Regions from separate parts of the Erwinia tracheiphila genome, predicted to be linked through region 2. Evidence: riboswitches for the same ligand, from Rfam matches in the RefSeq annotation. Region 2 holds a riboswitch; the other holds the start of a gene.
The links. Region 2 has a riboswitch for thiamine pyrophosphate ahead of thiB (thiamine ABC transporter substrate binding subunit). Riboswitches for the same ligand answer to the same signal wherever they lie in the genome.

Region 1 (4,422 bases), 1.2 Mb from region 2:
ACCTTTGGTGAAAAGCGTGACCGGCACCCGACTGCCTTCATTTTCATGCAGCAGCCCGTCAACAATTTTGTGCATGTAGTGCAGCGAAAACTGTAAATAATCACGACCGGTCAACACGCCACCCCAGGTGTCAAAAATCATCACCGACTGAGCACCGGCGCGGATTTGCGCATTGAGATAAAGCGTGACGCTGTCCGCCAGCTTATCAAGCATCAGATGCAGCGTTTCTGGTTCCGCATACATCATCTTTTTCAGTTTGGTAAAAGCTTTGCTGCTGCTACCCTCCACCATATAGGTTGCCAGCGTCCACGGACTGCCGGAGAAACCAATCAATGGCACCTGACCCTGTAAATTTTTGCGGATAGTGCGCACGGCATTCATCACATAGCCCAGCTCCTGTTCCGGGTCCGGCACGGGCAGCTTTTCCACATCCGCCCGGCAGGTCACCGGAGATGAAAAACGTGGGCCTTCACCAGCCTCAAACCAGAGGCCTAATCCCATCGCATCAGGGATCGTCAAAATATCGGAGAAAAGGATTGCCGCATCAAGCGGATAACGGCGCAGCGGCTGCAGCGTAACCTCACAAGCCAGTTCTGCGTTTTTGCACAATGACATAAAATCCCCGGCCTGGGCGCGGGTGGCTTTGTACTCCGGCAAATAGCGCCCGGCCTGCCTCATCATCCACACGGGGGTGGCATCTACCGGTTGGCGCAACAGTGCGCGCAGATAACGATCATTTTTCAGTTCAGTCATGTTTATGGCTCTCTGTTTGCAGTCGCGCAGTATAACATTCATTGTTCCGCAGCGCGGCAAAGCGCAACGGTGTCTTCAATCAGGCGCCGTGCGACAGTGCCTGGCGGCGGCAGGAACGGCAGCGCATCAAAGCGATACCAGCCCGCATCCAGCAGTTCTTTTGGATCGATGACAATCTCACCACAGTGATAATCGGCCATAAACGCCATCATCAACGACTGAGGGAAAGGCCACGGCTGTGACGACACATAACGCAGATTCTTTACCGTAATGCCGCTTTCTTCCATCACTTCACGCGCCACGGCTTGCTCTAGCGTTTCCCCCACCTCAACAAAACCGGCCAGTACCGTATAAATACCGTTACGATGGCGAGTATGCTGCGCCAGCAGGATCCTGTCGTCACGACGAATAGCAACAATAATACAGGGAGCAATTTGCGGGTAGTAACGTTGACGGCAGTGGTTGCACAGGCAGGCCCATTCGGTTCTGCTGTGACGCATTTTATGCCCGCAGTAGCCACACCACTGATGCGACCGATAAAATTCAGCCAGCTGCACGCCCCGCCCGACAAGCTGGAACAGACCAACATCCTGATCAAGCAACTGCCGCAGCGAGGCCATTCCCTCTTTACGGCTGGCGCAAACCAGAAAAACCGGTTCGCCCAACCACTCACCGAGCAACATTCCCTGGCTACCCACCAGCCCCAACGCATCGGCGCGCCCCTTCGGAAGCTGGCACTCCGGTAACCAAAGTTTCTGTTCATGGCTGACAACCCACCATCCAGCGTCTACGCTTGAGATCTCACGTTGCATAAGTTTGCTCATCCTCCGCTTCACAGGCATTCAGTATCACGGGATTGCAGTCAGACAATCAAAAATAACACTTACGGAGTCACTCATGCTAAACCAGTTAAACGTTCTGACCGCCCGTGTTGGCGGATGCAGTGACCTGGTGGACTTTTGTCTGCAATCGCGTAAGCAGTTGCTGGTTGCTTATTATCAAATGGTTGGCATCAAGCCTAACAAGGATTCGCTGACCACGCTCGATCAAAACGCGCTGGATACCTTCTGCCAGACGCTTGTGGATTATCTTTCCACGGGCCACTTCACCATTTACGAACGCTTTATTAAAGAGATGGAAGGCAGCGAGCAGCTGGCAAAAGCAGCCATCATTTATCCTTCGCTACGTTCGAACACCGAGCAGATTATGCAGGTATATGATTCTCATTTTGAAAATGCCATTGATGATGATAACTATCTGGCATTTCAACAGGCGCTGTCAGAAATAGGAGAGGCGCTGGAAGCGCGTTTCTCCCTGGAAGACAAGTTTATTAATCTGGCGCTGGACAGGAACGCTCTGCGGCTGGAGGATGCAGCTAACAATGCTGCCCTGGTGCGTCCGGCCTGAAAAACGATGGATTCGTAAAAACCTTGTAGTTTCCAGAAAGCCCTTTTATGATGAAAGGGTAATCATGTGGTCGCAAGTATGCGACCACTTTTATTCTGCTGCCCTGTGAGGTGGCAAAATTCTTCTTGTCGGAGTGCCCTTAGGGGCTGAGACCGTTTATTCGGGATCCGCGGAACCTGATCAGGTTAGTACCTGCGAAGGGAACAAGAGTAACGATTCAGTACGGATCTGACGCCCTACGGGCATCATTTTCTGCACTTACTCCTGCCGAACTCCAGACAAGCCATTTTTCCCTTACTGAGGAATGCGCTATGTCTACCGTTGATAAAAAATCCACCCGCCGTGAACAGCGAGCTGAAGCCCAACAATTTATTGAATCGCTTCAGGGCAGTGCTTTTCCCCGTTCAAAACGAATTTATCTGACGGGTTCCCGTGAGGATATCCGGGTTCCCCTGCGGGAAATCCAGCTCAGTCCAACGCCGATTGGCGGCAGTGGCGGCAACCCACAATTTGAAGAAAACGAGCCGGTACCGGTTTATGATACCGCCGGGCCTTACGGCGATCCGGCAGCCGCTATCGATGTACAGCGCGGCCTGCCGTCCCTGCGGAAAAACTGGATCGCCGAACGTAACGACACACAGCCCATTGAACACCTTAGTTCGAACTACAGCCAGCAGCGTCTGGCGGATGACTCGCTGGACTCATTGCGTTTTGCTCACCGCGCCCAAACCCGCCGAGCCACGCCGGGGCGTCGTGTCACTCAACTGCATTACGCACGCCAGGGGACGATTACCCCGGAGATGGAGTTTATCGCACTGCGCGAAAACATGGGCCGCTCACGCATCCTTAGCGAGGAACTGCTGGCACAGCATCCCGGCAACAGTTTCGGTGCCCAGTTCCCGGACACCATTACGGCGGAGTTTGTTCGTCAGGAAGTGGCTGCCGGACGCGCCATTATCCCCGCCAATATCAATCACCCTGAATCGGAGCCGATGATTATTGGCCGTAACTTTCTGGTGAAAATCAATGCCAATATTGGCAATTCGACGGTCAGCTCCTCCATTGAAGAAGAAGTTGAGAAACTGGTCTGGGCCGTCCGCTGGGGAGCGGATACGGTGATGGACCTTTCCACCGGGCGTAACATCCATGAAACCCGCGAATGGATCCTGCGTAACAGCCCCGTACCGATTGGCACCGTGCCAATTTATCAGGCGCTGGAGAAAGTCAACGGCATTGCAGAAAATCTGAGCTGGGGCGTTTTCCGCGATACGTTGCTGGAACAGGCCGAACAGGGGGTGGATTACTTCACAATTCACGCTGGTGTGCTGCTGCGCTATGTACCCATGACGGCGAAGCGTCTGACCGGGATCGTTTCGCGCGGCGGATCGATTATGGCAAAATGGTGTCTGTCGCATCATCAGGAGAACTTTCTCTGGCAGCATTTCCGTGAAATCTGCGAGATTTGCGCGGCCTATGACGTATCGCTGTCGCTGGGTGACGGCCTGCGTCCCGGCTCCATTCAGGATGCCAATGATGAAGCTCAGTTTGCTGAACTGCGTACGCTGGGGGAACTGACCAACATTGCCTGGGAATATGATGTGCAGGTGATGATTGAAGGCCCCGGGCATGTACCCATGCAGATGATCCGCCGCAATATGACCGAACAGCTGGAACACTGCCACGAAGCGCCATTTTACACCCTTGGCCCACTGACCACCGATATTGCACCAGGCTACGACCACTTCACATCGGGCATTGGCGCGGCGATGATCGGCTGGTTTGGTTGTGCCATGTTGTGTTATGTGACGCCGAAAGAGCATCTGGGCCTGCCCAACAAAAAAGATGTTAAACAAGGACTTATTACCTACAAGATTGCAGCACATGCTGCCGATCTGGCCAAAGGTCATCCGGGCGCGCAGATCCGTGATAACGCCATGTCGAAAGCGCGCTTTGAATTCCGCTGGGAAGATCAGTTTAACCTTGCGCTCGATCCCCACACGGCGAGAGCCTATCACGATGAAACCCTGCCGCAGGAATCCGGTAAGGTTGCGCATTTCTGCTCCATGTGTGGTCCCAAATTCTGCTCGATGAAGATCACTCAGGAAGTGCGCGAATACGCCGCAAGGCAGGAGGCCGAAGCCAGAGCGATTGAAGTGGGCATGGCCAACATGTCAGCTGCTTTCCGGGAGCGGGGCGGGGAGCTGTATCAGCCGGTCACAGCAGGTTCGTCGGAGGAAAAAGTATGAAACCTTCTCCCTTTCC
Region 2 (4,422 bases):
ACGCTGGCGGGTGAAGTCGCACCATACTCAGATCAAGTAAAAATAATGTCGGAGCGCCATTCACAGAATGTCTCCCGCTCTTTCATCGACGGCTATTCTTCGCCTAATATAGAGAAAAAAAACAGACGACTTTACCAGGAGAGTTCCTCTTTTATGTCATCACCCCGTTTGAAACAGCAGTTTATTCGCCTGTGGCAGAGCTGTGAGGGGCAGTCACAGCAGACCACACTGAATGATTTAGCCCTCAGGCTGAATTGTTCACGTCGCCATATGCGCAGTCTGCTTAACGCCATGCAACAGCAGGGCTGGCTGGAATGGCATGCGGAAGCCGGGCGCAGTAAGCGCTCACAGCTCAACTTTCTTTATACCGGACTGGCGCTGCAACAACAGCGCGCAGAAGATCTGCTGGAACAGGATCGTATCGACCAGCTGGTGCAGCTGGTCGGTGATAAAAATGCGGTGCGGCAAATGCTGGTTTCACGCCTCGGGCGCAGTTTCCGACAGGGCAAACACATTCTCCGTATTCTCTATTATCGCTCGCTGCTCAACCTGCTGCCGGGCACCCCGCTCAGGCGATCAGAAACCCATCTGGCCCGGCAAATCTTCAGCGGGCTGACCCGCATTAATGAGGAAAATGGGGAAATTGAAGCGGACATCGCCCATCACTGGCAACAAATCACACCGCTGCACTGGCGCTTTTTCTTACGTCCCGCGATTCATTTCCATCATGGGCGCGAACTGGAAATGGCGGATGTGATTGCCACTCTGGAGCGGCTCACCAGTCAACCGCTGTATGCCAATCTGCATAAGATATCGTCCTCTTCTCCCTGGAGCCTGGATATTTATTTGCATCAGCCTGACCACTGGCTGCCCTGGCTGTTGGGCAGCGTTAGCAGCATGATCCTGCCGAAAGAGTGGCCGTCCATAGCCAACTTTGCCCGTCAGCCGATCGGTACCGGGCCTTATCAGGTGGTGCGCAACCAACAGCGTCAGCTGCGCATTGAAGCGTTTGACGACTATTTCGGCTATCGGGCGCTGATCGATGAAGTCAACATCTGGGTGCTACCGGAAATCAGTGAAGAACTGGTTTACGCCAGTGTGCGACTTCAGAGCGACAGCCTGAGCGACAAGTCAGAAGAGAGCAGGCTGGAAGAAGGCTGCTACTTCTTGCTGTTTGATCAACGCTCTGAACGGGGACGTAATGAACAGGTACGACGCTGGGTGAACAGCCTTTGCAATCCCGTTGCCCTGCTGAACCAGGCGGATATTGGCTATCAGCGTTACTGGTTTCCGGCCTATGGCCTGCTTCCGCGCTGGCATCACCAGCGGGATCTGACGCGCTCAACGAAACCAGCTGGATTAACCTCGCTGACGCTCACCTGGTATGACGACCATATCGAGTACCAGGCGATTGCTAACACACTGGAACCCTTACTCGCTGCCGGGGGCGTCACGCTGGTGACCCGCCAGGTGGACTACGCTACCTGGCACCGTGGCGATGCCGAAAGCGATATCTGGCTGGGCAGCGCCAATTTTACGCTGCCGCTGGCGTTCTCTCTGTTTGCGCTGCTGTATGAGATCCCGCTGGTGCATCACTGCGTGGCAACCAACTGGGAAACCGACGTGCAAAAGTGGCGGGAAAACAACCTGACGCTGACCGAGTGGAGTAAGCGGATAATTGACTCTCACACGCTGCATCCCCTGTTTCATCACTGGCTACTACTGGAAGGCATACGTACGATGCGCGGCGTAAAAATGAACACCCTGGGCTGGTTCGACTTTAAATCCGCGTGGTTTGCACCGCCTGAAGGATGATGCTTTCCCTGCTGCGGGGAAATCACTAGAATAGCGTCGTTCTCAACGGGGTGCGCTGAAGAAAATGGCGCTGAGAAAGACCCGTCGAACCTGATCCGGCTCATACCGGCGTAGGGATTTGAGAGTGTTATCCGCTCAGATCATGCGTCCTCACCCTTTTCCAAGGAACGCAATGTGTTAAAGAAAGTGCTCCCCCTGCTTATTCTGTGCTCACTTCCTGCTTTTGCTGAAAAACCCCGGCTCACGGTCTACACCTACGATTCATTCTCTGCCGACTGGGGGCCCGGCCCGGCGATAAAAAAAGCCTTTGAAGCCCGCTGCGACTGCCAGCTGAAATACGTGGCGCTGGAAGATGGTGTCGCGCTGCTCAATCGCCTGCGCCTGGAAGGAAAAAACAGCAAGGCTGACGTGGTTCTGGGGCTGGATAACAACCTGCTGGATGCGGCAGAAAAAACGGGATTGTTTGCCCAAAGCCATACCGATAACAGCAGGCTGACCCTCCCGGGCGACTGGAAAAACACCACCTTCGTTCCTTACGATTACGGTTGGTTTGCCTTTGTCTATGATAAAACGCGCCTGCAAAATCCACCAACGAGCCTGAAAGCGCTGGTGGAAAGCGACAGACCGTTCAAAATCATTTATCAAGACCCCCGCACCAGTACGCCAGGCCTTGGACTGCTGTTGTGGATGCAAAAAGTTTACGGTGATAACGCGCCTCAGGCCTGGCAGAAACTGGCCGGTAAGACCGTTACCGTCACCAAAGGCTGGAGCGAGGCCTATGGCCTGTTTCTAAAGGGCGAAGCTGACATGGTGCTGAGTTATACCACCTCTCCCGCTTATCACCTGATTGAAGAGAAAAAGTCCCAGTACGCCGCTGCCAGCTTTAGCGAAGGGCACTATCTACAGGTTGAGGTCGCGGGACAGTTGAAATCCAGCAGGCAGCCGCAGCTTGCCCAGGCATTTATGCAATTTGTCCTCGACAACGCTTTCCAGGACACCATCCCCACCAGCAACTGGATGTATCCGGTAACAAAACGTCCGCTACCCGCCGGTTTTGATACCCTGACCGTGCCGGGTACCTCGCTCCAGTACAGCCCGCAGGACATTGCCAACCATCGCAGCCAGTGGATCAGTGCATGGCAACGCGCCGTCAGCCGCTAAGTAAAGCCACCTTAGCGCCAGGCATAGTGGCCTCGGCGCTGCTGGTTGGCGTGGCGGCGCTGGCATTTGGCGCACTGTGGTGCCAGGCACCGGTCACGAACGTTATGACGCTGTGGCAGGATGACTACCTGTGGCACGTCCTGCGTTTTTCCTTCTTTCAGGCGCTGCTCTCTGCCACGCTGGCCGTGCTGCCTGCTATTCCCCTTGCCAGAGCACTCGGGCGCCGTCATTTTTGGGGCAGAGAAACCCTGCTGCGACTGTGCGCGATGACGCTGGTACTGCCAGTGCTGGTGGTGATTTTCGGCATTCTCAGCGTTTATGGACGAAGCGGCTGGCTGGCCACGCTGTGTTCACTGCTGGGGGTGCATTACACCTTCAGCCCCTATGGCCTGCAGGGCATTCTGCTGGCCCACGTATTCTTTAATCTGCCGCTGGCGGCGCGGCTGTTATTACAGGCACTGGAACACATTCCCGATGAACAACGCAAGCTGGCAGCCCAGCTTGGCATTCGCGGCTGGCACCATTTTCGCCTGGTGGAATGGCCGTGGCTGCGACGCCAGATCCTGCCCACCGCCGCACTGATCTTTATGCTTTGCTTCGCCAGCTTTGCCACCGTACTGGCACTCGGCGGTGGTCCCAAAGCCACTACGCTGGAGCTGGCGATTTTCCAGTCGCTCAGTTTTGATTTCGACCCCGCCCGCGCCGCGCTGCTGGCACTGCTGCAAATCCTGTGCTGCCTGGGGCTGGTGGTGTTCAGCCAGCGACTCAATAAGGCGCTCCCCGGTGGCAGCGCCAGCGACACCGGATGGCGCAATCCCGAAGACAGCATAGCCGCCAAAATAACCGACATGACGATCGTCGTCGCCGTGCTGCTTTTGCTGCTGCCGCCGCTACTGGCGGTGGCAGCAGACGGCATCAACCAGGGCCTGCCCGGCATATTACGGCAGCCAGCACTGTGGCAGGCAACATTAACTTCCCTGCGCGTTGCGCTTGGCGCAGGCATGCTCTCGGTGGTGCTGACCATGATGCTGCTATGGACCAGCCGCGAACTGCGCCTGAAACAGCGGCGGTGGATGGGCCAGACGCTGGAACTGAGCGGTCTGCTAATCCTCGCCATGCCGGGCATCGTGCTAGCGACCGGCTTTTTTCTGCTGTTCAATGATACCGTCGGCCTGCACCCTTCAACGGAAGGAATGGTGATATTTACCAATGCGCTGATGGCCGTACCCTATGCGATGAAAGTGCTGGAAAATCCCCTGTACGACACGGCCGCCCGCTATAACCTGCTGTGCCTGTCGCTGGGCGTCAGCGGCTGGAACCGACTGTGGCTGATTGAACTGCGGGCGCTCAGGCGGCCCATTGCCCAGGCGATGGCGTTTGCCTGCGTGCTGTCGGTGGGCGACTTCGGCGTGGTGGCACTGTTTGGTAATGAAAACTTTCGCACGC

Region 1: linked by a shared signal. The riboswitch ahead of thiC (phosphomethylpyrimidine synthase ThiC) and the one ahead of thiB (thiamine ABC transporter substrate binding subunit) in region 2 are both predicted to bind thiamine pyrophosphate.

Annotation. Positions count from the first base shown of each region.
Region 1 is NZ_CP089932.1:297,812-302,233, reverse strand. Features, by position in the region: gene hemE (uroporphyrinogen decarboxylase) at 1-753, opposite strand, end outside; gene nudC (NAD(+) diphosphatase) at 792-1,565, opposite strand; gene LU633_RS01455 (Rsd/AlgQ family anti-sigma factor) at 1,651-2,160, shown strand; TPP riboswitch at 2,280-2,380, shown strand; gene thiC (phosphomethylpyrimidine synthase ThiC) at 2,472-4,406, shown strand; gene thiE (thiamine phosphate synthase) at 4,403-4,422, shown strand, end outside.
Region 2 is NZ_CP089932.1:4,041,184-4,045,605, forward strand. Features, by position in the region: gene sgrR (HTH-type transcriptional regulator SgrR) at 154-1,815, shown strand; TPP riboswitch at 1,852-1,950, shown strand; gene thiB (thiamine ABC transporter substrate binding subunit) at 1,990-2,976, shown strand; gene thiP (thiamine/thiamine pyrophosphate ABC transporter permease ThiP) at 2,952-4,422, shown strand, end outside.